3 regions of the Lottiidibacillus patelloidae genome follow, and region 2 is predicted to be linked to each of the others. Evidence: a T-box and tRNA genes for the amino acid it is inferred to sense, from the RefSeq annotation. Region 2 holds a T-box; the other regions hold tRNA genes.
What was found. The T-box of region 2 lies ahead of tyrS (tyrosine--tRNA ligase). A T-box ahead of a tRNA ligase gene usually reads a tRNA of that ligase, here a tRNA-Tyr.

Region 1: it encodes a tRNA-Tyr, which carries the amino acid that the T-box ahead of tyrS (tyrosine--tRNA ligase) is inferred to sense. The anticodon was not compared.
Region 3: it encodes a tRNA-Tyr, which carries the amino acid that the T-box ahead of tyrS (tyrosine--tRNA ligase) is inferred to sense. The anticodon was not compared.

Annotation. Positions count from the first base shown of each region.
Region 1 is NZ_NPIA01000001.1:37-9,686, forward strand. Features, by position in the region: partial or broken rRNA gene CIB95_RS00005 (23S ribosomal RNA) at 1-63, shown strand, start outside; rRNA gene rrf (5S ribosomal RNA) at 189-305, shown strand; tRNA gene CIB95_RS00015 (tRNA-Asn) at 316-390, shown strand; tRNA gene CIB95_RS00020 (tRNA-Ser) at 394-485, shown strand; tRNA gene CIB95_RS00025 (tRNA-Glu) at 499-573, shown strand; tRNA gene CIB95_RS00030 (tRNA-Val) at 584-659, shown strand; tRNA gene CIB95_RS00035 (tRNA-Met) at 677-753, shown strand; tRNA gene CIB95_RS00040 (tRNA-Asp) at 757-832, shown strand; tRNA gene CIB95_RS00045 (tRNA-Phe) at 881-956, shown strand; tRNA gene CIB95_RS00050 (tRNA-Thr) at 968-1,040, shown strand; tRNA gene CIB95_RS00055 (tRNA-Tyr) at 1,107-1,191, shown strand; tRNA gene CIB95_RS00060 (tRNA-Trp) at 1,213-1,286, shown strand; tRNA gene CIB95_RS00065 (tRNA-His) at 1,318-1,390, shown strand; tRNA gene CIB95_RS00070 (tRNA-Gln) at 1,409-1,483, shown strand; tRNA gene CIB95_RS00075 (tRNA-Gly) at 1,487-1,561, shown strand; tRNA gene CIB95_RS00080 (tRNA-Cys) at 1,566-1,639, shown strand; tRNA gene CIB95_RS00085 (tRNA-Leu) at 1,666-1,754, shown strand; gene CIB95_RS00090 (bifunctional diguanylate cyclase/phosphodiesterase) at 1,896-3,893, shown strand; gene CIB95_RS00095 (DMT family transporter) at 4,118-5,026, shown strand; tRNA gene CIB95_RS00100 (tRNA-Leu) at 5,149-5,229, shown strand; gene CIB95_RS00105 (nuclear transport factor 2 family protein) at 5,295-5,681, opposite strand; gene CIB95_RS00110 (VOC family protein) at 5,940-6,317, shown strand; gene CIB95_RS00115 (arylamine N-acetyltransferase family protein) at 6,483-7,256, shown strand; gene CIB95_RS00120 (SDR family NAD(P)-dependent oxidoreductase) at 7,325-8,083, shown strand; gene CIB95_RS00125 (FAD-dependent oxidoreductase) at 8,171-9,650, shown strand, end outside.
Region 2 is NZ_NPIA01000008.1:13,055-22,704, forward strand. Features, by position in the region: gene CIB95_RS13190 (septation ring formation regulator EzrA) at 1-640, opposite strand, end outside; gene refZ (forespore capture DNA-binding protein RefZ) at 783-1,388, opposite strand; gene CIB95_RS13200 (GAF domain-containing protein) at 1,518-1,997, shown strand; gene CIB95_RS13205 (YwaF family protein) at 2,111-2,854, shown strand; gene megL (methionine gamma-lyase) at 2,941-4,122, opposite strand; gene rpsD (30S ribosomal protein S4) at 4,470-5,072, shown strand; gene CIB95_RS13220 (YwbE family protein) at 5,115-5,312, opposite strand; gene CIB95_RS13225 (flavin reductase family protein) at 5,399-5,956, shown strand; gene tyrS (tyrosine--tRNA ligase) at 6,170-7,438, opposite strand; T-box leader at 7,494-7,715, opposite strand; gene CIB95_RS16545 (transglycosylase domain-containing protein) at 7,858-9,650, shown strand, end outside.
Region 3 is NZ_NPIA01000013.1:19,882-29,531, reverse strand. Features, by position in the region: partial or broken rRNA gene CIB95_RS15690 (23S ribosomal RNA) at 1-38, shown strand, start outside; rRNA gene rrf (5S ribosomal RNA) at 275-391, shown strand; tRNA gene CIB95_RS15680 (tRNA-Asn) at 402-476, shown strand; tRNA gene CIB95_RS15675 (tRNA-Thr) at 478-553, shown strand; tRNA gene CIB95_RS15670 (tRNA-Glu) at 576-650, shown strand; tRNA gene CIB95_RS15665 (tRNA-Val) at 659-734, shown strand; tRNA gene CIB95_RS15660 (tRNA-Thr) at 742-814, shown strand; tRNA gene CIB95_RS15655 (tRNA-Tyr) at 892-976, shown strand; tRNA gene CIB95_RS15650 (tRNA-Gln) at 985-1,059, shown strand; tRNA gene CIB95_RS15645 (tRNA-Lys) at 1,067-1,139, shown strand; tRNA gene CIB95_RS15640 (tRNA-Gly) at 1,147-1,221, shown strand; tRNA gene CIB95_RS15635 (tRNA-Ala) at 1,231-1,306, shown strand; gene rocF (arginase) at 1,460-2,356, shown strand; gene CIB95_RS15625 (aspartyl-phosphate phosphatase Spo0E family protein) at 2,407-2,562, opposite strand; gene cdaA (diadenylate cyclase CdaA) at 2,698-3,510, shown strand; gene CIB95_RS15615 (CdaR family protein) at 3,510-4,757, shown strand; gene glmM (phosphoglucosamine mutase) at 4,786-6,132, shown strand; gene glmS (glutamine--fructose-6-phosphate transaminase (isomerizing)) at 6,530-8,332, shown strand; gene CIB95_RS15600 (hypothetical protein) at 8,543-9,268, shown strand; gene CIB95_RS15595 (hypothetical protein) at 9,258-9,650, shown strand, end outside.

The DNA of each region.
Region 1 (9,650 bases), on a different contig from region 2:
CTGGTGTGGAAGCGTGGTAACACGTGAAGCTGACAGATACTAATCGATCGAGGACTTAACCAAATTTTTAAATGTATGTGATTGTCGTTATCTAGTTTTGAAGGAACGATGTTCCTTTTTATTACAAGAAAATACCATTGTCTAAGTGTAAACTATCATGGTATAATTCATCTTGTCTTTAAAATATGTCTGGTAATGATGGCGAAGAGGCCACACCCGTTCCCATACCGAACACGGAAGTTAAGCTCTTCAGCGCCGATGGTAGTTGGGGGCTGTCCCCCTGTGAGAGTAGGACGTTGCCAGGCATTAAATTAATCCACAGTAGCTCAGTGGTAGAGCTATCGGCTGTTAACCGATCGGTCGCAGGTTCGAGTCCTGCCTGTGGAGCCATTTGGAGAGCTGTCCGAGTGGTCGAAGGAGCACGATTGGAAATCGTGTAGGCGGCTAACGCTGTCTCGAGGGTTCGAATCCCTCGCTCTCCGCCACAAGGTTTTTTGTGGCCCGTTGGTCAAGCGGTTAAGACACCGCCCTTTCACGGCGGTAACACGGGTTCGAATCCCGTACGGGTCACCATATATATATTGGAGGATTAGCTCAGCTGGGAGAGCACCTGCCTTACAAGCAGGGGGTCGGCGGTTCGATCCCGTCATCCTCCACCATTTTAACTTAATATTATCGCGGGGTGGAGCAGTTCGGTAGCTCGTCGGGCTCATAACCCGAAGGTCGTAGGTTCAAATCCTGCCCCCGCAACCAAATGGTCCCGTGGTGTAGCGGTTAACATGCCTGCCTGTCACGCAGGAGATCGCCGGTTCGATCCCGGTCGGGACCGCCATTTTTAGATTGCAATCACTGTTTATTAGCATAATGCATATATTGTTATGGCTCGGTAGCTCAGTCGGTAGAGCAGAGGACTGAAAATCCTCGTGTCGGCGGTTCGATTCCGTCCCGAGCCACCATTTATTCATATGCCGGTGTAGCTCAGTTGGTAGAGCAACTGACTTGTAATCAGTAGGTCGGGGGTTCAAGTCCTCTTGCCGGCATCTTTAATAAAGTTATTGTTGACATTATTAAAGAATGAATATATAATATTAATTGTCTTTCTTAACGGAGGGGTAGCGAAGTGGCTAAACGCGGCGGACTGTAAATCCGCTCCCTACGGGTTCGGCAGTTCGAATCTGCCCCCCTCCACCACTTTTAATAATTAGTTATTAAAGGGGCATAGTTTAAAGGTAGAACTAAGGTCTCCAAAACCTTCAGTGTGGGTTCGATTCCTACTGCCCCTGCCATAATTTAAATTAAATAATTAATAATACAATGGCGGGTGTGGCGAAGTGGTTAACGCATCGGATTGTGGTTCCGACATTCGTGGGTTCGATTCCCATCACTCGCCCTTTAATTTTTAAAATTTTGGGCTATCGCCAAGCGGTAAGGCAACGGATTTTGATTCCGTCATGCGTAGGTTCGAATCCTGCTAGCCCAGCCATACGCGGAAGTAGTTCAGTGGTAGAACACCACCTTGCCAAGGTGGGGGTCGCGAGTTCGAACCTCGTCTTCCGCTCCAAGATGGCGGCATAGCCAAGTGGTAAGGCAGAGGTCTGCAAAACCTTTATCACCGGTTCAAATCCGGTTGCCGCCTCCAAAATTTTAATACTGCCAAATATATTTGCCGGGGTGGTGGAATTGGCAGACACACAGGACTTAAAATCCTGCGGTAGGTGACTACCGTGCCGGTTCAAGTCCGGCCCTCGGCACCATACTTAAATGACCAACCAACATACATTATGTATGTTGGTTTTTTCGTGTTTATTATATTTGTAAAGCGATTCAAATTTCCCCTTTTTTTTACAATATGTGATAGAATATAAAAATATATTCTCCTAGAAAGGGTGTGCACAATGGTTTTAGAAAAATTAAAACTAAAAGCCATTGCCTATCCACTCTCTGCACTTTTTATCTTAGCTTCTATAATAATAGATGGTTTTATTTTTGAGAATCGTGTTGAAGCAATATGGATGGCAAATATTTTATCGATACTCGTTGTTGCTTATATTAGAGGCTTTAAATCAGGGATTATTATTTCAGGAATGGTCACAGGGTCACATGTCTTATTTAGTATATTAATTTTCTCAGATACCTCTCTAATTAATACGGTATTTTTTGCTGTATTTTTCTTTACTATTTCCGTCCTTTTTTGTTATTTAGTTGATATAGTGCAACGAAGAGTGAACATCCTTGAAGCATTTCGAAAAAGCCCAAATGCAATGTTTTGGGTCCGTCTTTTTAATCCAGAAAGAGTTTTTGTAGCAGAAGGTATTGCTCGACTTTATGGAGCTGATCAAAAAGACTTTGAAGAAAATCCAGATTTTTGGTTTGAAAATGTAGTAAAAGAAGATAAGGATAGAGTAAAAGCGCATGAAACAAAGTATTTGAATGGGGAAAACAGTAAGATTGAATTTCGAATAAGACTTAATAATGGTGAGACTAGATGGATTGAAAGTTACGCAATACCAATTATTAATAAAAGTGGAAAACCATTTATGGTATGTGGGTCTGTTATAGATATTACTTCCAAAAAGGAAGCTGAAGTAAAGCTAGAGTACATGGCATATCATGACTCAATTAGTGGCTTGAAAAACCGATTTAAGTTAGAGGAAGATTTACATGAAACCTGTCTGAATGCAAAAGAAGGTAATGAAGGATTTTCTTTATTATTTTTAGATGTAGGACGATTAAAGGAAATTAATGATACATTAGGTCATAATTCAGGAGATCAACTGTTAAAAGAAGTAGGTAAACGATTAATTGATCTTCTTGGTATACAAAGTTATCTTTATCGTTATATTAGCCAAGAGTTTATTATTTTGCTTAGGAATACAAATAGAGAAAAAACAGAAAGTATCGTTAATGATATTATTACATGCTTATCTAATCCTGTAACATTGTTAAATGGCCGTGAGGTTTATCTTACACCTAAAATCGGAATAGTATGTTCAAATGAAGTGGAAGAGCTAAAACCAGAATACTTAATAACAGCAGCTAGTTTAGCCTGTGTCTCTTCAAAGAAAACGAACGCAGGAGCATATGTATACTATAACTTTACATTACGTAATGCAAGTAATCGAACCTTATTATTGGAAGATAGGCTCCAAAAAGTGCTAGCTAACAATGAGTTGGAAATGTACTATCAAGCAAAGGTAAATCTAATGAAGCAAAATATAGTTGGAGTTGAAGCTTTACTTAGATGGAATGATAAATCAGAAGGATTTATTTCACCAATGGAATTCATTCCTATTGCTGAAAATAATGGGACAATAATTCAAATTGGTAAGTGGGTGCTAGAAGAAGCATGCCAACAAGCCAAAAAATGGTTTGATGAAGGTCATCCAATTACTGTTTCTGTAAATGTATCAGTGATTCAGTTTAAGCATATAAACTTTGTGCAAACCGTAAAAGATGCCCTTTTGAAAACGAAACTCCCGCCACAATATTTAATACTTGAGATAACTGAGAGTTTACTTATTTCACCAGATGAAACGATAGAAGTATTTCACGAACTAAAAGAGCTCGGAGTCAAAATATCTTTAGATGATTTTGGCACAGGTTATTCAAGCCTAAGTGTCTTAGTAAATCTACCTATCGATGAACTTAAGATTGATCGTTCATTTGTAATAGATATGATGAGATCAGAGAAAAAGCGTTCTATTATAAAAAATATAATTAAATTAGGGAATGACTTAAATATAAGCACAGTTGCAGAAGGAATAGAAACAGAAGATGATTTAAGTTTCTTAAAAGGTGAATTGTGTGAACTTGGGCAAGGATATTTATTTTTAAAGCCAGTTCCAGCAAATGAATTAATTTTTGATGGAAATGGTGTCTTAGTGAAAAAGTAAGTGGATAATACTTTTTCGCTATCATGCTAAATTCAAGTCCATAGTTAAGTGATCTAACGACATAACTTATTGTGTGTCGTTTTTCTTGTTATAGAAAGGGTTACTAGCTATTTCGAGCTAAATAAAAGATACCTACATATATTAATAGACTTTAATTCTTTCGTTTTTACAAATTTCATATATACTTACAACTAGAATATAAAAAATGCGCGAGGTTAAATATGATGAACCAACCAAAAATAAACCCTTATTTCATGTTAGCAATTGGTGTAATTGCTGTATCAAGTTCAGCAATTTTAGTAAAGCTTTCTTCTGCACCTGCTCCTGTCATTGCTTTTTATCGTTTATTTTTTTCCGTAGTAATTATGCTGCCTTTATTTTTAATAAAATATCGTCATGAACTTAAACTTATAACAAAACGAGATTGGCTATTTTCAGCAGTCTCTGGTGTATTTTTAGCATTTCATTTCATTTTATGGTTTGAATCATTGAATTACACATCTGTTGCAAGTTCAACGGTATTAGTTACATTACAGCCGATCTTTGCTTTCGTAGGAACATACCTTTTCTTCAAAGAAAAGCTTAAGCTTCAAGCAATACTAAGTGGAGCTCTAGGAATAAGTGGAAGTATTATTGTTAGTTGGGGCGATTTTGCTATAAGTGGTATGGCTTTATATGGAGACTTTTTAGCGTTACTCGCTTGTGCGATGGTTACAGCATATTTATTATTTGGGCAGACAGTCCGTAAAAGGTTATCACTTATTACGTATACATTTGTTGTCTATGGTATTTGTACGTTCACGTTATTTTTATATGTGGTTACACTTCAATATGAACTTTATCCATATCCACAGTCTGATTGGCTTTATTTTGTATTGCTTGCTATTGTGCCGACGTTACTAGGGCATACGCTATTTAATTGGTCGTTGAAGTGGTTAAGTACTTCTACAATTTCGATGAGTATACTTTTTGAGCCAATTGGTGCTTCGATATTAGCGTATTATATATTAGGAGAAATGGTATTGTGGACACAGGTCATTGGTGGTGGAGTCATTATTATTGGAATCTTGATGTTTTTAATGAGTGAAAGAAAAGCAAGAAGGTCATTCCAGAAAGCAAGTATAACGGAGTAGTGTTGCTATAATTAAATCTTCGAATTGAGTGGAGCTATTGAGGTAGGAAAACTCTAGTTGACATAGCTCTATTAAGATGTTAAGTTATATCTTGTCCGATATAGTAATAACTATAGTAATATGCCGGTGTGGCGGAATTGGCAGACGCGCACGACTCAAAATCGTGTTCCTCTGGAGTGCCGGTTCGACCCCGGCCACCGGTATCAAACTAATACAAAAACACTCACTTTGTGAGTGTTTTTTTGTTTTACACATTTGTTGAAGTTAATCAAAACATCCCATTCTCATTCGGAGAATTTTCGGGGATTTGTTGGCCGACATCCCACATTTCAACGATTTCGTCATTTTCAAAGCGGAAGATATGGACAATAGCTGCTCCGATATCATCGGCATTTTGCTTCACATGCGAATATACAACAACTCTATCACCTTCTTGCAACGCAAGCTTAACTTCAAAAATCTTGTTAGGGGCATCTACATGATTTTCCTCCATTGCAACGATGAGTGATTCTGCATCACCATGGAAATAAGGGTTGTGATGACATAAATCAGCGCTTGTGTACCGCTTGAATGCATCACGAATGTTCCCAGCTACGACGAGTTTCAAAAAAGCGATTGCTTCTTCTTTCATTGAAATATTTGATTCTATATTCATTTGGTTCATCCTTTCATTCTATAAATTTCCTTTAAACTATTAATTGAAGCTTATGATAGATATGAATCTATGTCAATTTCCTTCCTTAGTAAGAGATGACATAATTGTCTCAGATTAATAATAGTCGAAGGTATATAATAGACACGTAGCGATGATGAAAGATGTATACGAAGGAGATGTGCTTACATAACATAGACAAAAATGCAAAATCAATTGCGTAATAGTATAATTTTAATATGTAACCTAAGGAGTGATTAGATGATAAATAAAATTGCAAAAGTATCTATCTATGTCGAGGACCAAGAACAAGCAAAGGACTTTTGGTTAAATAAAGTCGGGTTTGAAATAAAGCTGGAACAGCCAATGGGACCTGACTTTTCCTGGATTGAGGTCGGACCAAGTGATAGTAATGGTACGACGTTAATTCTTTATTCGAAAGTGGCGATGCAGCAACAACAACCTTCTAAAGTGTCACATCCATCCATACTTTTTAGTACAACGGATATTGAGTCAGCATATGAGAAAATGAAGCAAAACGATGTAAAGGTCGGTGATATGATGAGAATGCCATATGGCACAATGTTCGCTTTCTATGACCAAGATGGAAATGATTATTTATTAAGAGAAGATAAATAGCACAGTACTGTAAAATTGAAACTACTTATTAATGTTGGAAAGCAGCATTATAAGTAGTTTTTTACTTAGCAAAAAGAGGCAAATGAGCGTTTTGTGTGGAATAAAATGATATACAGGTGGCTAACGCAAAACCAACATCGTCTTTATTAAGAAGGAGTGTTGCACTTGAACATCAATTCATTATTCCGAAAAAGAATTGGAATTTCTGAAAACGAAGAAATTACTTTTGAAAAGCTCGCTTACATATTAGTGAAAACTTCACAAACGATACCTTTTGAGAATTTGGTAGTGATTGATAATAGGGAAATTGAAATCTCAAATGAATACTTAGTGAATAAGGTCTTAGTAAATAATGAAGGAGGTCTTTGCTACGAAATAAATCCTTTATTATATCTCTTTTTAAGAGAGAACGGGTTTCATGTAAACTTGTTAAGCGGAAATGTTTATGACAAAGAAAATGAACAGTTTCAACCAATAGGGGATACACATGTCACAATTCTACTTAGTCATCAGAATAAGTCTTATATCATTGATTCTGGCTTTGGCGGGAATTTACCTTTAAAGCCAGTGCCGCTAAGTGGAGAAACAGTGAAGTCAATGAATGGCGAGTTTAAAATAAAGGGGTTAGATAGGCAAGCAGGCAGATATCTGTTTGAGATGAAGATAAAAGATAAATACACGGACTGGAAAGTTGGCTATGCATTTAATGTAGATACGCCAATCGAAAGTATGGATGAATTAAATAAAATAAAAGATATTATTTTTGAGCATGAACAGTCTCCCTTTAATAAACATCCATTGGTTTCATACTTCACAGAAAGAGGAAGAACAGTCCTCACGAATACCTATTTTAGAAGTTGGGAAAACGGTGTGATGAAAAATGAAGAAATAGATGATGAGAGATTTGCAAAGTTGGTATGTCGTATTTTTAGAATTTAATAGAAAAAAGTGTCGTAAATTTAACTAGCATACATAAAACCTAGGAAATATTAGAAAGGATGAGCAACTTGGATCTTGGCTTAACTGGAAAGAAGGTATTAGTTACTGGAGGATCAAAGGGAATTGGAGAAGGAATAGCAAAAGCATTTCTTGCAGAAGGGGCAATTGTTGGCATTGCCGCTAGAGGAGGAGAAGCTTTAGAGGAAGCGAAGGCAAACTACCCTTCCATTTATACCTATCAGTGTGATGTCACAAGCGAATCAGAGCGGACAGCGTTAGTTTCAACGTTCCTCGAAGAACATGGTGGAATAGATATTCTTATTAACAATGCCGGTGGAAGTAACGGTAGTACTGTGATGAAAACAGAAATGGAAGATTTCGAGCGGGCAATGGAGTTAAATTATTATTCTGCGGTCCACTTAAGTAAACTAGCTGCCACTGAAATGAAGAAACAGCAACAAGGAGTCATTATTAATATCACCTCGATTTTCGGCCGTGAAAGTGGTGGGAAAGTAACGTATAACAATGCCAAGGCAGCATTAATTAGCTTCACAAAATCCTTTGCCGATGAAGTCATTAATGATGGCATTCGCGTAAATAGTGTCGCGCCTGGCTCAATCCTACACCCAACAGGTAATTGGCAAAGACGTCTAAACGAAAACCCTGATCAGATTAAGCAATTTGTAAAAGATGAAATACCAGCTGGACGCTTTGGAACAGTGGAAGAAGTAGCAAATGTTGTGACATTTCTAGCTTCTGATAAAGCCTCATGGGTCGTAGGTGCAAGCTGGAATGTTGATGGTGGCCAGTCGAAGATGAATATGTGATGAGTTTACGTAAACTTAAATAAGTATGAATGTTTCCCTCCATTTCTACAAAAACTAAAGCATCTTTGTTTTTAATGGAGGGCACAAATGAAAGAAGAAAATGCACAAGCAGAACAACTACCTAAATCCCCAATATCCTACTGGATCGAAGGCACGGATATTCCGACGTTCAATCAGCTACAGGAAAATATTCATGCGGATGTCGTTATTGTCGGTGGTGGGATTACCGGCATTACGACAGCGTATCTTTTAATGAAAGAAGGCAAAAAGGTCGCTTTAATTGAAGCGGATCAACTGTTGAACGGAACGACAGGGCATACGACTGCTAAAATAACGGCGCAGCACGACTTAATTTATGATGAGTACATTACTCATTTTGGCGTTAACAAAGCAAGGCTATATTATGAAGCGAATATGGAAGCGCTACAGTTCATCAAGGATACAGTGCAAGAGCAAAACATTGATTGTGAATTCGAAACAGAAGATGCATTTTTATATGCGACGACGGAGGAATACGCTAGCAAACTAGAAAAAGAATACGAAGCGTATCAAAAACTGCACATTGATGGACAGCTAGTTGATCAAATTCCGTTTAATATAAAAATCACAAAAGGACTCTCTATGAAGGGACAAGCGCAATTTCACCCACTGAAATATCTCGCGCACCTCATCCAGCTCATGAAGGAAGAGGGCTGTCTATTATTTGAAAAGACGGTTGCGGTAAATATTGAAGAAAATGGTGAAGATGTTTCTGTATTAACGAGGGATGGCTACAGCATCACAGCGAAACATATCGTTTCAAGCTCCCATTTTCCCTTTTACGAAGGAACGGGGTTATATTCAACGAGAATGTACGCGGAACGTTCGTATATTTTAGCGGTGAAAACGAAGGATGAATATCCAGGTGGCATGTATTTAAGTGTTGATCAGCCAACTCGCTCGCTTCGTTCTGTTACGATAAATGGGGAAAAAATGGTTCTCGTCGGTGGTGATAGCCATAAGTCTGGCCAAGGAAAAGACACACTTGAGCATTACAATGCGTTAAAGACCTTTGCTCAGCAGACGTTGGCAAGTGAGGAAGTCGTCTATCGTTGGTCAGCACAAGACTTAATAACAATTGATAAGTTACCGTATGTTGGTGCCATCACACCTTCTAAGCCGAATATACTTATAGCGACTGGCTACAGAAAGTGGGGTATGACAAACGGGACTGCTGCAGCGAGGCTATTAACAGATCTCATCATGGAAAAAGACAATCCATATCAAGATGTCTATAGTCCATCTAGGTTTTACGCTGACCCTAGCTTAAAGCACTTTTTTAAAGAAAATGTAGATGTCGTTAAACATTTAATAAAAGGGAAACTAGAAGTCCCCGTTAAAGAAGTGCATGAGCTCGAAAATGATGAAGGCGCCGCTGTCTTAATTGATGGCCATCGCAAAGGTGCGTACAAAGACAAGGAAGGCAACGTTCATATTGTCGATACGACTTGTACGCATTTAGGTTGCGAAGTCAATTGGAATCATGGTGAACGGTCGTGGGATTGCCCGTGTCATGGCTCGAGATTTT
Region 2 (9,650 bases):
GTTCCATTTTTCGCTTTAAGTTTAATAATTGCGTTTTCACTTCAGTTAGTTTTTGTCTTGCTTCAATGATTAATCCTTCTTCACTCATGACAGTAAACTGTTGGAACTTTTCCTTTATGTTCGCGAGCTCCGTTTCAAAATATAAAATAGCTGTACCGAATGTTTCATGGTTTGTCATTATCTCATTTTTTACTTCTGTAAGGAGGGCACTCACTTCTTGCTCTTCAATCACATTTTGCTCACCACTGTTAATTAACGTATCAATTTCAGTAGTTATATCGTTCATCACTTCTTCAATGGAAGCTAATTTTTTATTATTTTTATTAATTAACTGCTGTGCTTTTCTAAACTGGTAACGATCAATAGCTTCTTCAATATCAAACAACAATTCCTCAGCTTCAGGAAATTGAATATTGACGATGTCCTCCCATTGACTTTTCCATTGTTCTACAGACATCTCTGTTTGTTTACTAGCACTTAGTTCTTTTAACTTTGCAATTTCATTCACTAGTGGTCTATTCATTAATTGAATTTTCCAAGCTTCTAAACGATCTACTTCTTTATACAGTCTTTTTCGATAAAAAGAACTAATTATACCAATCGCTAAAATTAATATAATTAGTACAATCAGCCATACCATCGATGAAATCCCCCTTAAAACATGTACCTATCACTAATTAGTTTATTTTTCATTAAATAAAAGATTTTATTATTAATACCTAATAATACCATGATATATCGACATATTGTTACCATAATTCAACGTTTTTCCAAAAAAAGTGTTATTTTCTGCAAAAGTATGTCTCAATGACATCACTGACATAATTAAAATAGTCATTTTTGAATGATTCGTCTTCTAAATTAATGTAAAAGTTCTCTCGCATATATTGCGGATGCAAGAATGGCATTATTATTAAATTCCGTATATGCATGACACCGAAGTCAACCTGCATTTCTTTGAAAATACCGTCTTCTATTCCAATTTCTAGAAGTTGCTCTAGTAAGTATTTCTCTTTCATTAAATATGTTGTCATTACTTCACGAACTAGCATCGTATCAATTGTCATTTCGCGATGAACAAAGCGAGACAAATAATCATGATTTTCTTGATATTTTAATAATCTAAATACCGCATCTTTTAAACAAGTTGCCGCATCAGTATCTTCATTATTTAAAGCATCGCTAAGTTCTTTCAAGTAGCCTTCATAAAAACTTGCTAGTAAATGTTCTAGTAACCCTTTTTTTCCACCGAAATAATAGGATACTAAAGCAATGTTAACTTCAGCAGTTTTCGCAATCTCCCTGACAGATGTTCCGTCATACCCTTTCACATTAAATAAGGATATTGCAGCCTCAATAACTTTTTGTTTTGTCTTTAATCCCTTCATTGTCGAACCACCTCAAATAACATTACATTATGTATAATTCTATAGAAATTTGTAAAATCCTTTTTCATATGATTTTTTTCATTCTTTTGATATTATAGATGAAATAAACTTTTACTTGGAGGTTATTAAATGTTTCAGACAGAAAAATACGAAGGCAGTAGAACTGATCAATATAAATTAGTTATTAAGCAGTTGCATGCATTATTAGATGGAGAAACGAACCGAATCGCAAACTTAGCAAATGCTTCGGCATTGCTAAATCAATTTTTAGATGATGTGAACTGGGTAGGTTTTTATGTGCTCGAAGGTCAACAACTAGTGCTCGGACCTTTCCAAGGTCTTCCGGCTTGTGTGCGTATTCCAATTGGTAAAGGTGTATGTGGTACTTCTGCACAAGAAGAAAGAACAATCTTAGTGGAAGATGTACACCAATTTCCAGGTCACATTGCTTGTGATGCAGCTACAAGGTCTGAAATTGTAATACCAATTATTAAGGATGGAAAACTACTAGGTGTTTTAGATATCGATAGCCCTTCTTTAAACCGCTTTGATGAAGTAGATCAACATTACCTAGAAGCATTTGTAAATGAATTAATTACTCACTTATAAAACTTGCCATCATGGCAAGTTTTTTTGTAGAACTCTGCAGAATAAAAAGGTATAATTTACTAGTGGTATACAGTTAGAAAATTAAAAATACTTTTTTTGTGGGAGGGACCCGAATGAATCACTTTTTTAGCAAAGAGGGGGGACTATCTTTTGAAGTATTTGGGATAGCTCATATCATCACAATCGCTACTTTAGTTTTTACAGCAATGATGATTTACTTTTTCCGGGTTAAATTACGTGGAGTTGTTTTAAATAAGGTCTTTCGTTTTGGTTTAGCAATCACTTTAATCCTTGTTCAGTTCTCCTTCTATTTTTGGCAGTTCTACCATAATCAAATTTCGTTACAAACTAGCCTTCCACTAAATTTATGTGCAATCTCCATTTTTTTAGCTGCCTATATGTTATGGACAAAAAGTTACGCTCTCTTCGAAGTCCTTTACTTTTGGGCTTTAGCAGGGGCACTTCAAGCATACTTAACTCCCGAACTTTTCTACGGATACGACCATTTTAGATATTATCAATTTTTTATAGGGCACGGTCTTATTATCATCGCACCGTTATTCATGTGCTTTATCCACCAATATCGACCTACTTTTCGTTCGTTAATAAAAGCATTTGTTACTATTAATCTCTACGCATTATTTGTTTATTTCATTGATGTTTTAGTTGAGGCTAACTATTTATTACTTCGTCATAAGCCAAAAACTGATTCTCTTCTCGATTTCTTTGGTCCTTGGCCATACTATATATTAGTGTTAGAAGTTGCAGCTATTATTTTATTTACTTTATTATATGTACCATTTTTATTTAGCAAAAATCAATCGAAAATAGAGCTAGAAAATGAACTAAACTTATAAAAATAAAAGCAAAAGTCCGACTTGTTCAGAATAGTATTCTGGACAAGTCGGATTATTCGTGAAGCTCTTGTTGTATTCCCCTTTACTTATATTTGCTTTAACGCCTGCTCAATATCTTCCCATATATCATCAGAAGATTCTAATCCTAAAGATAACCTTAATAATGTATCTTTAATTCCCATCTTTTCACGAGTTTCTGCTGGAACTACCGAGTGGGTCATCGTTGCCGGATGTTGCACTAACGTTTCAGCATCTCCTAAACTAACTGCAATTTTAATTAAAGAGAGACTGTTCATAAATTTTTGCGCAGTTGCTTTATTACCTTTAATTTCAAAGCTTATTAATCCACCAGGTTTTTTCATTTGTTTGCTAGCAATTTCATAATCAGCAAAATCTTTATCTCCCGGATAATAAATGCGCTCCACTTTTGGATGAGCCTTTAGTTTATCAGCAAGGATACTTGCATTATGACAATGACGATCCATCCTTACTGGTAACGTTTTTAAACCTCTAATTAATAACCAGGCATCAAATGGCGATATGACACCACCGATATCTTTTTGTGTTGTCATTGCCATATTTCCTAGAAAATCTTCTTTCCCAACTACTATGCCCGCAATTACGTCCCCGTGACCACAAATATATTTTGTTGCACTATGGATAACAACATCACAACCAATTTGCAGAGGATTTTGCAAGTAAGGAGAACAAAATGTATTATCCACTACTACTGTTATATTCTTTTCTTTTGCTATTTTTACAACCATCTCAAGATCAATGCACGTCATTGTTGGATTTATCGGAGTTTCAACATATATTACAGTCGTTTCAGGGCGTATTGCCTTTCGTATACTGTCTTCCGTTTTCATAGCAATAAAATCATGTTCAATTGCATACTTTTCTTTCATTATTTGTAGTAAACCAAAAGTACAGCCGTAAATCCCTTCTGAGCAAAGAATGTGATCGCCTGTTTTTGTCAGTGATATCAAGGTTGCAGATACAGCTGCCATTCCAGATCCGAATGCTAAAGCTGCTTCGCCGCCTTCGATTGCTGCCATTCTCTCTTCTAAAACTTTGACAGTTGGATTACCTAGTCGCGAATAAATATAACCAGAATCTTCACCTGCAAAACGTTTTTCTCCTTGCTCGGCATTTGCAAAAGTAAATGTTGAAGTTTGGTATATCGGTGGTGTTAAGCTATCAAAATGTTTTCCTGAATCGTACCCTGCATGAATAATTTCAGTATCGAGATGTTTTTTCTTTTTCATCAAAAGTCTCTCCATTCTCCAAATTATATCTATGTCTGTATATATCTTCTATATTATGTTAATACTGTTAGTTTTGAAAGCGCTTTCTCAAAAATGTATAGAAAGATTTTTTCTTGACTATTTCTTATATTCATCATATAATTGCCATTGTGTAAAATAAGTACAGCAGTAATAATGGCATTTGTCCGTATTTTATCCCTCATTTCTTTATTGAACTGATGGTGCATCTTGTAACTTCTTGCTGTCGAGGCGAGGGTGCATGAAGGTAAAATACACAGAAGTCCTCTATTACAGCCTGCTAGTTTTTATTTTATGCAATAAAAATAAAAACAGAGGAGGAGTCAATTATGGCTCGATATACTGGTCCATCTTGGAAATTATCTCGTCGTCTTGGTATTTCACTAAGCGGTACGGGGAAAGAATTAGAAAAACGTCCTTACGTTCCTGGTCAACACGGCCCAACACAACGTAAAAAAATCTCTGAATATGGTTTACAATTACGTGAAAAGCAAAAGCTTCGTCACATGTACGGTGTAAACGAACGTCAATTCAAACGTATCTTCAACGATGCTGGGAAAATGCCTGGTATTCAAGGTGAAAACTTCATGATCCTTTTAGAAGCACGTTTAGATAACTTAGTTTACCGTTTAGGTTTAGCTCGTACACGTCGTCAAGCACGTCAATTAGTTAACCACGGTCACATCACTGTTGATGGAAGCCGCGTAGATATCGCTTCTTACCGCGTATCTGTTGGACAAACAATTGGTGTACGTGAAAAATCACGTAACTTAGATATTATTAAAGAAGCTATCGAAGTTAACAATTTCGTTCCTGAATACTTAACTTTCGATGCTGACAAATTAGAGGGTACTTTCAACCGCTTACCTGAGCGTTCTGAATTATCTTCTGAAATCAGCGAACAACTTATCGTTGAATTCTACTCTCGTTAATAAGAGTAAAACCTTCTTGGTTCATCCAAGAAGGTTTTTTTGTTATTTAATAATATTACTCACTCTACCTACTTGTCCATCTTGTAGACGCACCTTTATCCCATGAGGGTGATAAGAAGAATTCGTTAATAAATCTTTCACAATTCCTCGTGTTAATGTCCCGCTTCGTTGATCTTTTTTTAAGACAACATCTACTTCGCTTCCTGCTAATACATTATTTCTATATCTTCCATCTGTCATAAGTTAAGTCTTCCTTCCTTTGTAATTACCTTTATTATGATAGACTATTATTACCAAAATACAAATTAAAGTAAAGGTTGGAAATTATGTTAAAGCAAACAAAAACAACTGTCATGCATTCATATCCTGGTATGGTAGCACTTGTCACCGCACAGTGGAATGGTACAAAGAACATTATGGCTGCAGGATGGCATACGTATATTTCGTACGAACCCCCGATCTATGGTGTTGCAATTGGTGAGGAACGATTTACCCACCATTTAATAAAAGAGTCAAAGGAATTTGCTATTCAATTTGTTTCCGCCGACCATGCCAACGCTATTTTAAAAGCAGGTACTGAGACAGGTGCTAATGGAGATAAATTTCAAAAATTAGGCATTTCTTTCATCAGTGGTGTGACGATAAAATGCCCTATTTTAACAGACGCCTATGTCGCATATGAATGTAAATTAATTGACGTTAATACTTATGGTGATCACGACTTTTTCGTAGGTGAAATAACAGGCTTTCATCGTGATGATGAAAAGTTTACCGAAGAAGGGTTACCAAACTTTGAAAAGTTAAATATTCCTCTATACTTAGGTAGATCTAAGTTTCTCGTTGCAGATAATAATACCAAACAAATTTCTCATAAACACTCGTAAATAGTGGTTGCCTGAAAAGTACCAAAAATAAGAGCAGGTAGCGACATATAGTTTTAATCCAATGAAATCCTCGACACTCCTGCGGGAATAGCGAGCAAGGATGCTTGCGGTTCGCCCGCGGAAAGGGAGTTGATTTCAAGGATAAGATATTAAAATGTGAAAAAGGGCTGTTAGGAAGCCAGTATTACTGACTTTCTTAACAACCCTTTAAATTTAGTATTTAATTAAGAAGTATTTTTTCTTCCCTCGGCGAATAACGATAAATTCATCTTCAATACGGTCTTCTGCGTTAATGACTGTTTCCATTTCTTGTCTTCTTACACCATTAATGTAGACAGCACCATTTTTAATATCTTCACGTGCTTGTCGTTTTGAAGGTGAAATTTTACTATTTACTAATAAGTCAACAAGTGCGATATCATCCTTATTTTCCATTTGAAAAGAAGGAACATCTTTAAATCCTTGCTTAATTTCTTCACCTGTTAAATCAGCAATGTTTCCTGCAAATAATGCTTCTGTAATTTTAATTGCTTGCTGAAGTGCTTCTTCCCCATGAACTAATTTCGTTACTTCTTCAGCTAATGTTTTTTGCGCGCTTCTTTTTTCTGGAGCTACTTTCATTTCCTCTTCAAGTGCGACAATCTCTTCTTTACTTAGGAATGTGAAGTACTTTAAGAACTGAATGACATCTTGGTCATTCGTGTTAATCCAAAATTGGTAGAACTCGTAAGGAGACGTTTTCGCTGCATCGAGCCAAATCGTGCCACCTTCTGTTTTACCGAACTTTGTACCGTCACTTTTCGTAACGAGTGGGAACGTTAGTCCGAAAGCTTTTTCTTTTTGCTCCCCTTCATTTTGTTTACGAATTAACTCCATCCCAGCAGTAATATTACCCCACTGGTCACTTCCACCAATTTGCAATGTGCAATTTTCTTTTTCATTAAGTTTTAGGAAGTCGTAGGATTGTAAAATCATGTAGCTAAACTCAGTAAAGGAAATACCTGCGTCTAAACGAGAGCTTACTGATTCTTTTGCAAGCATGTAATTTAGCCCAAAACTTTTCCCAATGTCTCTTAAAAATGTAATCACATCTATATCCTTTATCCAGTCGTAATTGTTAACGACTGTTGCTGGATTTCCATTGGCATTAAAATCTAAGAAGCGAGAGAGCTGAGCTTTTAAGCTGTCACTCCATTGTTGCACTGTTTCCGATGTATTAAGTGTTCGTTCAGCTTTTTTCCCACTTGGATCGCCGATTAATCCTGTACCGCCTCCAACTAAGGCAATTGGACGATGTCCAGCCAATTGAAAACGACGTAAACATAAAATTGGTAGTAAACTACCAATGTGTAGACTATCTGCAGTAGGATCAAATCCACAGTATAACGTAACCATTCCATCTTCTAAATGTTTAATTAAACCTTCTTCATCAGTATTTTGATGAACTAGTCCTCTAAATTTTAAATCCTCTAAAATCGTCATTACTTTCTCCCCTTTTCTTTTTCCAAATAAAAAAACTCGTCTCTTCTTAATTAAAAGAAGGGACGAGTTTGCTCGCGGTACCACCCTAATTGAAGCTTTTTAAAAAAAAGCTCCCACTCTAACTTGATAACGGATATCTCCGTTCTTTGCTACTATTTCGTTCACAAAGAATAGCTCCAGGGTGTAATTCGCGTTTATCTATGTGCTAATTTCCAGCAACCATTAGCTCTCTGTATACAGTGAGATAAATCACTACTTAACCTTTCAATGCCAATAAAATTTTATTTGTTTAATATTTTTTATCATAGAATAGGATGTACTGTCAAATATATATTTTTAAAATAAATGAATTTGTTATCCTAATCGACCTAATATGCTATAATTGAGTTTGATCTTCAAAGGTCTTTAGGAGGTAAACCATGAAAGAAATAATAGCAAATATAACAACAAATATTAAGAAGTACTGGACGATAACTACCGATTTCCTAATTGAAAAGAAAATCGTTAAAATTTCTAGAATTTCTTATAATGTTCTTTGGAATTTATTTTTAATTTTTTCTGTAATGGGTATTTTAGGTTTTGTTTTTGCAGGTGGAGTCGGCGCTGGATACTTTGCTTCTTTAGTAAAGGACGAGCCTATCCGTAGCTATGAAAGTATGAAAAAAGATATATATAATTATGAAGAAACCTCTAATATTTATTTTGCGAATAATATTTATTTAGACAAATTAAGATCTGTAAAAGAACGTGAAGAAGTAACCATTGATAATGTCTCTAAACATGTAATAGAAGCTGTAATTGCTACAGAGGATGCTGAATTTTGGCGTCACAATGGTGTCGTTCCAAAAGCAATTATGCGTGCAATTTTCCAAGAAGCAACAAATGCAACAGTAAAAACTGGTGGTAGTACATTAACGCAGCAATTAATTAAAAATCAAATCTTAACAACTGAAGTTTCCTTCGATCGAAAAGCGAAAGAAATTGTCCTTGCGATGAGACTTGAGAGATTTTTTGATAAAGATGAAATTTTAGAAGCATACCTAAATGTTGTTGACTTTGGCAGAAACTCCTCTGGCCGACAAATTGCTGGAATACAAGCTGCAGCAAAAGGAATATTTGGTGTAGATGCAAAAGACTTAAGCTTACCACAAGCTGCTTTTATTGCAGGACTTCCGCAAAGTCCTTTTGGATATACTCCATTTACAGCTAATGGGACTGTAAAAGAAAGTATAGAACCTGCTTTAAATAGGATGAAGACTGTTTTAAGTAGAATGTTGGAAGCCGAGTCCATTACAAAAGAAGAATATGAAGCTGCTTTAGCATACGATATTAAAGCTAACTTCCTTCCTCCTCAGCCTGGATCAATTGAGCGTTATCCTTATTTAACGTTCGAAATTGAAAAGCGTGCAAAAGAAAAAGTTGCTATTTATTTAGCAAATAAAGATGGAATTGATGAAGAAACTCTTTTTAGTGATGCAACATTATTAGAAAGCTATCGTATTAAGGCAGATCGTGAAATGCGCCGATCTGGTTATAATATTTACACTACTATCGATAAAGGAATTTACGATGCGATGAATAAAGTAGTCGAAGATGATTCTTTATTCGGTAGTGATAAGCCACAAGCAAAATTTGTGGAGAATCCCGAAACGGGCGAAATGGAAGAAGTAATTGTGATGGAACCAGAAGATATTGGTGCTATCTTAATAAACAATAAAACTGGAGCGATTATTTCCTTTGTAGGTGGTCGTGATTACGCTCGTTCATCTTATAACAATGCAACGTTAAGTACTGTATCTGCAGGATCAACATTTAAGCCGATTCTTGCATATGCACCAGCAATGGAAGAAGGACATATCCAACCTGGTTCAATAATTTTGGACGCACCTTTGGAATTAAGTTATCCATCATTAAATTATAAGCCACTGAACTGGAATAAAAAGTTCCAAGGATTGGTATCTGTTCGTGAATCGTTAAATTACTCTTGGAACATCCCTGCAATTAAATCATTTTTAACTGTCGACCCTTGGGATGCTGGAGATTATTTAATAAAAATGGGAGTTCACGGCGAGAAGAATGAAAATGGATGGCAACATGGTGAAGGAACATTCCCTTCTATGGCAATAGGTACATTAGATGTAACTATGGAAGATGTTGTTAATGCCTATGCAACCTTTGGTAATAACGGTAAATTTACTGATGGCTATATTAT
Region 3 (9,650 bases), on a different contig from region 2:
GAAGCTGACAGATACTAATCGATCGAGGACTTAACCAAAATATAAAAAGCGAGGCGACTGTATAGTTTCGACAAGCGCTGGAACTCATGAATGAGAAGTCCAAAAGACTTCGACTGAGGGAGTGAAGCGACCTCGAGAAACTAGGAGCCGCAGCTGGACTATTAAAATGTATGTGATTGTCGTTATCTAGTTTTGAAGGAACGATGTTCCTGAAAAAAACACTTGTCAATCAAGTAAAGAGATGATAATATATTTCTTGTCTTGAAGGATATTATCTGGTAATGATGGCGAAGAGGTCACACCCGTTCCCATACCGAACACGGAAGTTAAGCTCTTCAGCGCCGATGGTAGTTGGGGGCTGTCCCCCTGCAAGAGTAGGACGTTGCCAGGTTTAGTATTGTTCCACAGTAGCTCAGTGGTAGAGCTATCGGCTGTTAACCGATCGGTCGCAGGTTCGAGTCCTGCCTGTGGAGCCATGCTTCCATAGCTCAGTAGGTAGAGCACTTCCATGGTAAGGAAGAGGTCACCGGTTCGAGCCCGGTTGGAAGCTCCAGGAGAAGTGTTAAATATTTATTGGCCCGTTGGTCAAGCGGTTAAGACACCGCCCTTTCACGGCGGTAACACGGGTTCGAATCCCGTACGGGTCACCATTTATAGTGGAGGATTAGCTCAGCTGGGAGAGCACCTGCCTTACAAGCAGGGGGTCGGCGGTTCGATCCCGTCATCCTCCACCATTATTATGCCGGTGTAGCTCAGTTGGTAGAGCAACTGACTTGTAATCAGTAGGTCGGGGGTTCAAGTCCTCTTGCCGGCATTTTTTATTTATATTTTTGTAAGCTAACGATAATCTTCTATTCATAAATGAATAAATGATTATTTTTTTCTGTCCATGGAGGGGTAGCGAAGTGGCTAAACGCGGCGGACTGTAAATCCGCTCCCTACGGGTTCGGCAGTTCGAATCTGCCCCCCTCCACCATTTATTATTGGGCTATCGCCAAGCGGTAAGGCAACGGATTTTGATTCCGTCATGCGTAGGTTCGAATCCTGCTAGCCCAGCCATTATTTAGAGCCATTAGCTCAGTTGGTAGAGCATCTGACTTTTAATCAGAGGGTCGAAGGTTCGAGTCCTTCATGGCTCACTTTATTGCGGAAGTAGTTCAGTGGTAGAACACCACCTTGCCAAGGTGGGGGTCGCGAGTTCGAACCTCGTCTTCCGCTCCAAACAAGAATGGGGCCTTAGCTCAGCTGGGAGAGCGCCTGCCTTGCACGCAGGAGGTCAGCGGTTCGATCCCGCTAGGCTCCACCATACATAATAAATTACAAACCTTAAATCATTATTTGATTTAAGGTTTTTTTGTTGAAAAGATATGAAATTATTACATTGAATATATACAGTAAGTGTTTTTAAGATGAAAATAGAGTTATAATATAGAGTGAGCATATATAGGAGGTAATACATATGAAGAAAATTTCAATTATTGGAGTGCCGATGGACTTAGGTCAAAATAGGCGTGGTGTAGATATGGGCCCAAGTGCGATCCGTTATGCAGGATTGGAAAAACGTTTAAAATCATTAGATTTAGAAGTCATTGATACAGGGGACATTGAAATAAGTAGAGATCATGGGCAAATAAAAAAAGAAACAAACTTAAAAAACTTAAATGAAGTAATCGTTACAAACGATAACTTAAATAATAAAGTTTCAGAAGTTATTTCTGAAGGATCATTTCCATTAGTTTTAGGTGGAGACCATAGTATTGCAATTGGGACTCTTGCTGGTGCAGCAAAACATTATGATAACTTAGGTGTTATTTGGTATGATGCGCATGGAGATTTAAATACGGCGGACACTTCTCCATCAGGTAATATCCATGGAATGCCACTTGCAGTTAGTTTAGGTTTAGGTCATGAAGATTTAGTTAATATCGGTGGCTATGCTCCGAAGATTAAACCGGAAAATATCGTAATTATTGGAGCACGCTCCTTAGATAAAGGAGAACGTGAATTAATTAAAGAAAAAGGTATTAAAGTTTATACAATGCATGAGGTAGACAAGCTAGGTATGTCTACTGTAATTAAAGAAACGTTAGATTACCTTTCTAAAAAAACAGAAGGAGTACATTTAAGTTTAGATTTAGATGGACTCGATCCAGAAGATTGTCCTGGTGTAGGAACACCTGTCATGGGTGGGTTAAGTTACCGAGAAAGTCACTTAGCGATGGAAATGCTCTCTGACTCAGGACTCATTACTTCTGCTGAGTTCGTAGAAGTAAATCCAATTTTAGATGAGAAAAATAAAACTGCCGAAGCTGCAGTAGGTTTAATTGCATCACTTTTTGGAGAGAAATTGTTGTAAAAGTACAAACATCAGCAAACCAATGTTAAGGTTGCTGATGTTTTTTATATCTAATTTACTAAATTGTTATACTTATTTAATAGTTCATCCAAGTCTCTACTAAGTTGTACTACCTTGCTTGAACTGTACGGGTGCTTCTCAGCAATAGATATCATCTTTTCTCTAGTTTTCTCAATTTTTTGTAATAAGATAAATTTATCAGTCATCCTAGCACTCCCTCCTAATATTATTTTAACATATATTCCCACTACGTTAAAAAGTTAAACATTATATGCAATTTAGTTTTGGCAAAATTATGATATAATGAAAAAGGATTCTGTGTTTAACATGGAGGAAGTAATATGGCGAGTGGAGGAGTAACTATTTTAGAATTTTTAACTAAGGCTATAGACATTTTACTCGTAACTTTTGTAATATATAAACTTATTATGATTATTCGCGGGACAAAAGCAGTCCAATTATTGAAAGGGATAATCGTAATATTATTTGTCTGGTTCGTAAGTAATTTATTCGGTCTAATGACATTAAAATGGCTAATGGATTTAGCAATTACATATGGTTTACTAGCAATAATTATCATTTTCCAACCGGAATTACGAAGAGCACTTGAGCAATTAGGAAGAGGAAGTTTCTTCTCACGAACCTCAGTCAATGAGGAAGAGGAGAATGTTAAATCACTCGAAGCGATTATTAAGGCAGCTAATTATATGGCAAAACGAAGAATTGGTGCTTTAATATCCATTGAACGAGAAACAGGATTGAATGAATACATTGAAACGGGAATTCCATTAAACGCAAGCTTAACAGAAGAATTACTTATTAATATATTTATTCCAAATACACCATTACACGATGGTGCTGTAATTTTGAAACAAAACAAAATTGAAGCTGCTGCTTGTTATTTACCACTTTCTGAAAGCCCGTTTATTTCAAAAGAATTAGGTACTCGTCACCGAGCAGCACTTGGGATTAGTGAAGTAACAGATAGCATCACTATTATAGTATCTGAAGAAACAGGACAGATATCTGTGGCTAAAAACGGCGAGTTAGTAAGAGGATTAACAGAAGAGAAACTGCGTCCTATATTAACAAAAGAATTAATGTTAGAAACTGAAAATACTTCCTCAACTCGATGGAAATGGAGGAAGAAATAATGTTGGATCAATTATTAAGAAGTCGTTGGTTTGTTAGAATTATTTCATTTATGCTTGCAGTTCTACTTTTTTTAGGAATCACACTTGATTCTCCTCAAAGTAAGCCAAGTACAAACCCTTTCTTAACGTTATTTTCCTCTTCTAAAGATCCAAAAGCTTTTGAGGAAGTTGATCTTGTATCTTATTATGATGAGGAGAAATACGTCGTTACTGGTTTACCTGAAAAAATAAGTATCTATCTAGAAGGCTCAGAAAGCCTCATTACGAAAGCAAAATTAGCAACAAATTATGAAGCATATGTCGATTTAAATGGTTATAAAGAAGGAACACATCAAGTGCCTGTGATGCACAGAAACATCCCTGGTCAGTTAACCGTAAAAACGGACCCTGAACATGTAACAATAACAATTGAAGAAAAGGTTTCGAAATTAGCACCTGTGGAAGTTCAAGTAATTAATGAAAGTAAACTACCGCTCGGTTATGCATACGAAACGCCGATTGTATATCCAAACAGTATTACAGTTACAGGAGCAAAAAGCCAAGTGAATAAAATAGCTCTAATAAAGGGTTATATTAACATTGCATTTGCTAAAGAGAGTATAGATACTAGTGTGCCGTTGTTCATTTATGATTCGCAAGGTAATGAGCTAAAAAATCTAGATGTATATCCGGCAGTAATTGATGTGAGAGTGCCGATAACAAGTCCATATAAAAGTGTACCAATTCGCGTGAAAGAAATTAACTCCTTGCCAAAAGGCTTAAGCCTTGTATCTATTACGGTTGAACCAAATACAGTTATCATTTATGGTCAAAAGGAAGATATTGACCGTTATGAGTATATCGATGGTAAGATGCTAAATTTACGGACGATAAATGAGGATACAGTTTTTACTTTTGATGTTCCGGTTCCAGATAAGATTTCCATCGTCAAACCAGAAAAAATAAAAGTGAAAGTTCAAGTTGCGAAACAAGAAGAGAAAACATTTGAAGATGTAAGTATTAAAGTCAAGGGACTATCCCAAGGATTAAAAGCTTCATTTATTACGCCAAGTGATGGGGTTTTAGATGTGAATTTATTAGGCGCACAATCCATTTTAGAAGATGTGACAATAGCAGACTTTGATATATTTGTTGATTTAAGTCAATTAGTAACCGGTGAGCATATTGTAAATATAGAATTTAATGGACCACAATATGTAAAGTGGGAAGCACATACATTCAAAGCGAAGGTTAAGATTACAGAGTAGCTGTTACGAGTTAAAGGAGAGACATACAATGGGTAAATATTTTGGTACTGATGGAGTAAGAGGTATTGCAAATAAAGAATTAACACCTGAACTAGCATTTAAATTAGGACGTTTTGGTGGATATGTATTAACGAAAGAAACTGAAAAGCCGAAAGTCCTTATCGGTAGAGATACTAGAGTATCAGGTCATATGCTTGAAGGTGCTCTAGTAGCAGGACTATTATCTACTGGTGCTGAAGTAATGCGTTTAGGGGTTATTTCTACTCCAGGAGTAGCATATTTAACAAAAGTGTTAGATGCTCAAGCAGGTGTAATGATTTCAGCATCACACAACCCTGTAGCTGACAACGGAATAAAGTTCTTTGGTTCTGATGGCTTTAAACTATCAGATGAACAAGAACAAGAGATTGAAGAACTACTAGAAAAGGAAGATACTTTACCACGACCAATAGGTGCCGAATTAGGTCAAGTAAATGATTACTTTGAAGGTGGCCAAAAGTATATTCAATATTTAAAACAAACAATTGATGAAGATTTTGCAGGTCTTCATATTGCATTAGATTGTGCTCACGGTGCGACGTCATCTTTAGCTCCACATTTATTTGCAGATTTAGAAGCTGACATTTCGACAATGGGTAGTTCTCCGAACGGCTTAAACATCAATGAAGGTGTTGGTTCAACTCATCCAGAGGCACTAGCAGCCTTTGTTAAAGAAAAAGGTGCTGATATAGGGTTAGCTTTTGATGGAGACGGCGATAGACTAATCGCAATTGATGAAAATGGAGATATCGTCGACGGAGACCAAATTATCTTCATTTGCGCAAAATACATGAACAAACTTGGCAGACTGAATAATTCAACTGTAGTATCAACAGTAATGAGCAACTTCGGCTTTTATAAAGCTCTTGAAGCAAATGACATAGCTTCAGCTCAAACTGCAGTTGGAGACCGTTATGTTATGGAAGAAATGAAAAAAAGTGGATATAACCTTGGTGGCGAACAATCAGGTCACATTATTTTCTTAGATTACATTACTACAGGAGACGGTTTACTAAGTGGTTTACAGATTGTTAACATCATGAAAGCTACAAATAAAACACTTTCAGAGTTAGCTTCTGAAATGGAAAAATTCCCACAATTATTAAAAAATGTAAAAGTAACAGATAAGCATGGTGTTGTTGAAAACGCAGCTTGTAAAGCAGCAATTGAAGCAGTTGAAGCAAAATTAAATGGCAACGGACGTGTCCTCGTTCGTCCTTCTGGAACAGAGCCTTTAGTTAGAGTAATGGTTGAAGCTGAAACAGAAGAGCTTTGCAGCCAATATGTAAATGAAATTGTCACTGTTGTAGAAGCTGAACTTGGATTTAAAGAGTAATTACTAAAAATTATATTTAAGAATAGACTATGCATAAGGTCACCTTTTAGTGGCTTTGTGCATATTTTTGTAGTATTGACGTTTTATGTAAATGTGGTATGATTTTAATATTGCATTTTAAATGAAAAAGGAGGAAAGTAAAAAAACCTAAATGTAACACAAAGCGCCTGAACTGCCTCGGACGAAAGTATGGCAGTTGACGAGGAGGAGGTTTATCGAGTATCGGCGGATGCCTCCCGATTGACCATCACAATCGACATTTCTTTCCCAAAAACATTAAGGTGACTTAATGTACAAAAGGATTAGAAAAGATGGAACTATGAAAACAACGAAAGAAGAGGGGCAAGAAGCCCCAAAAGTTTCCTTGCCCCTCGCTTACTATGGGAGGAAAAATAAAATGTGCGGAATCGTAGGATATATCGGAACAAATGATGCAAAAGAGATCTTATTACAAGGATTAGAAAAGCTTGAATATCGAGGTTATGACTCAGCAGGTATTGCTGTATTAAATGACAACGGAGTTACGGTGTTTAAAGAAAAAGGCCGTATTGCTACTTTACGTGAAAATGTAAATGAAGATGTAGAAGCGACAATTGGAATTGGTCACACTCGTTGGGCAACACACGGTGAACCAAGTAAACTAAACGCTCACCCACATCAAGATGAAACAGAACGCTTTACAATTGTTCATAACGGAGTAATTGAAAACTATGAGCAACTTAAGAAGCAATATTTACAAGGTGTTACGTTAAAGAGTGAAACAGATACAGAAGTTATCGTTCAACTTATTACGGCATTTGTAAACGAAGGACTAAATGTTGAAGAAGCATTCCGTAAAACACTATCTGAATTACATGGTTCTTATGCAATTGCATTATTAGACAAAGAAGATAGTGAAGTCATTTTCGTTGCGAAAAATAAAAGTCCATTATTAGTAGGTCTTGGGAAAAACTTTAACGTTGTAGCAAGTGACGCGATGGCAATGTTAAAAGTAACTGACCAATTTATTGAGTTAATGGATAAAGAGATTGTAATCGTTTCTAAAAATGCAGTTGAGTTAAAGAACTTAGACGGCGAAAATGTAGAACGTAAACCATTCACAGCTGAAATCGATGCAAGTGACATTGAAAAAGGAACATACGCACACTACATGTTAAAAGAAATCGATGAACAGCCTTTCGTTATTCGTAACATCGTACAAAAATACCAAGATGAAAACCATAACATTGTTTTAGATAATGATATTCGACAGGCAATGCTTAATACAGATCGCGTATACATTATCGCTTGTGGAACTAGTTACCATGCTGGGTTAGTTGGTAAACAATTAATTGAAAACTTAGCTAACATTCCAGTTGAAACACATATCGCAAGTGAGTTCATGTATAACATGCCTCTTCTTTCAGAAAAACCATTGTTTATCTTCATTTCACAATCAGGTGAAACAGCAGATAGCCGTGGCGTATTAGTAAATATTAAAGAGTTAGGTCATAAAGCATTAACAATTACAAACGTACCTGGTTCAACGCTTTCTCGTGAAGCAGATTATACACTTCACACGTATGCAGGACCTGAAATTGCAGTAGCTTCAACAAAAGCTTATACAGCTCAAATGGCTGTTCTTGCAATTCTTGCAGGTGAAGCTGCAAAAGCAAAAGGTATTGCGTTAGACTTTGATCTAATTAAAGAATTAAGTATTGTTGCTAATGCAATGGAAACACTTTGTGATCGTAAAGAAGAACTTGAGCAAATTGCAAAAGACTTCTTAGCGACAACTAGAAATGCATTCTTTATCGGACGTGGAATTGACTTCTATGTAGGTTTAGAAGGTGCATTAAAGTTAAAAGAAATCTCTTATATCCAAGCAGAAGGATTTGCTGGAGGAGAATTGAAACACGGGACAATTGCGTTAATTGAAAAGGGAACACCAGTCATTGCCCTAGCTACGCAAAAACATGTTAACTTAAGCATTCGTGGTAACGTGAAAGAAGTAGTAGCACGTGGTGCAAACCCATGTATTATTAGTATGGATGGATTAAATGATGAAAGTGATGCATTCGTTGTACCAGCAGTACACGAAATTCTTTCACCATTAGTATCAGTACTTCCATTACAACTAATTTCATACTACGCAGCACTTCACCGTGACTGTGACGTAGATAAACCACGTAACTTAGCAAAATCAGTTACTGTAGAATAATGACCAACAACCCTCACACTTAATAACAGTGTGGGGGTTTTATGTTTTTCCAAGTGTACAAACCGAAGTAAACTAATAAATTATAAAAATACATAATATTCCATAAATTAATGTTAAAATAAAAGTTAGTATGGAAAAGGAAGGAAAGAAAGCAACAAATTATTATAATAATTGCTTCTTAGGAGTGCCTAGAAAAGGGGATTGGTTTTATTGTGGAATGTTAGTTTCAATATTGTAGGCTTTGTATTTTTCGTATTAGCTTGGCTATCGGTAGCATTGATAGCATTTCGAATTTATAACAATTTAGCAGGTAAACCAAAAGTTTGGAAAGTTGCATTAGTCATCATCGTTGGCATGTTTTCTTTTTCGATAAATTGGTCTGCATTTGATACAGTTTTTCAAATATCCATTTTACCTTTAGGAGTTTGGATTTTATATGCAGTCTTAAAAGGGAAAGAGGGAAAGTGGCAAACGTATCGTCTGTTTGCTTGGTTAGGATTTTGGGCCAATTTTATATTTTTAGCTGCTACATTGGTGTCTTCACCTATTCACGCAACGATTTATCCTGCAGACAGGCCGACAACTTATCTTGCAGATATTACAAATGCTTCTGTAGTTACTAGTCATCCTTCAGGAAAAAGTGAGGTGTCACTAAACAAAGAGGCCTTAATTAGTGAACTCGATCAATTAAGTCGAGAGATGATAATGAATATTGAATGGTATAACGAAACATACAGGAATAATATGGATTCAAACAAAAAAGAAGAGCGCTTCCCTTATCTACTCATTAATTATCAGGAAAAATGGGGAAGTGGCATGGAGAGTACGATTTATATAGAGAATGACGGTAAAGGTATTTTAATCTCCTCTGCGGGTAAGCAATATTATTTTCGTTCTAATAATTCTATCTTAAAGGAGGGAGGACATGGTAAATAAAAAGAAATACATATATATTTCATGTGGATTTATTTTAGTATTATTAGCTACAATCGTTTACTTTTCTTATTTTTCACAACCATCTTCTTTCCTTACAGAAGAGATGTTAATCGAGGAAATTAATAAAACGTTTCCGAAAGCAAATGCAAACCAAATTCTAGAAGTATTTGATGTAAGTGAAAAACATAAATATGTTCCTTTTATTACGGGCGAGGACGATTATGGTAAAAGTTTTTGGGTGTGGGATAAATATAAGTGGCGACTAGCGTATATTGATACAAAAGGTAGACCTTACATTTGGAAAATAAATAAAAATGATCCGGCATCGTATCATCTTGTTTGGAATATCCATCCTGATGATCAAGTGAAAAAAGGTGACTTT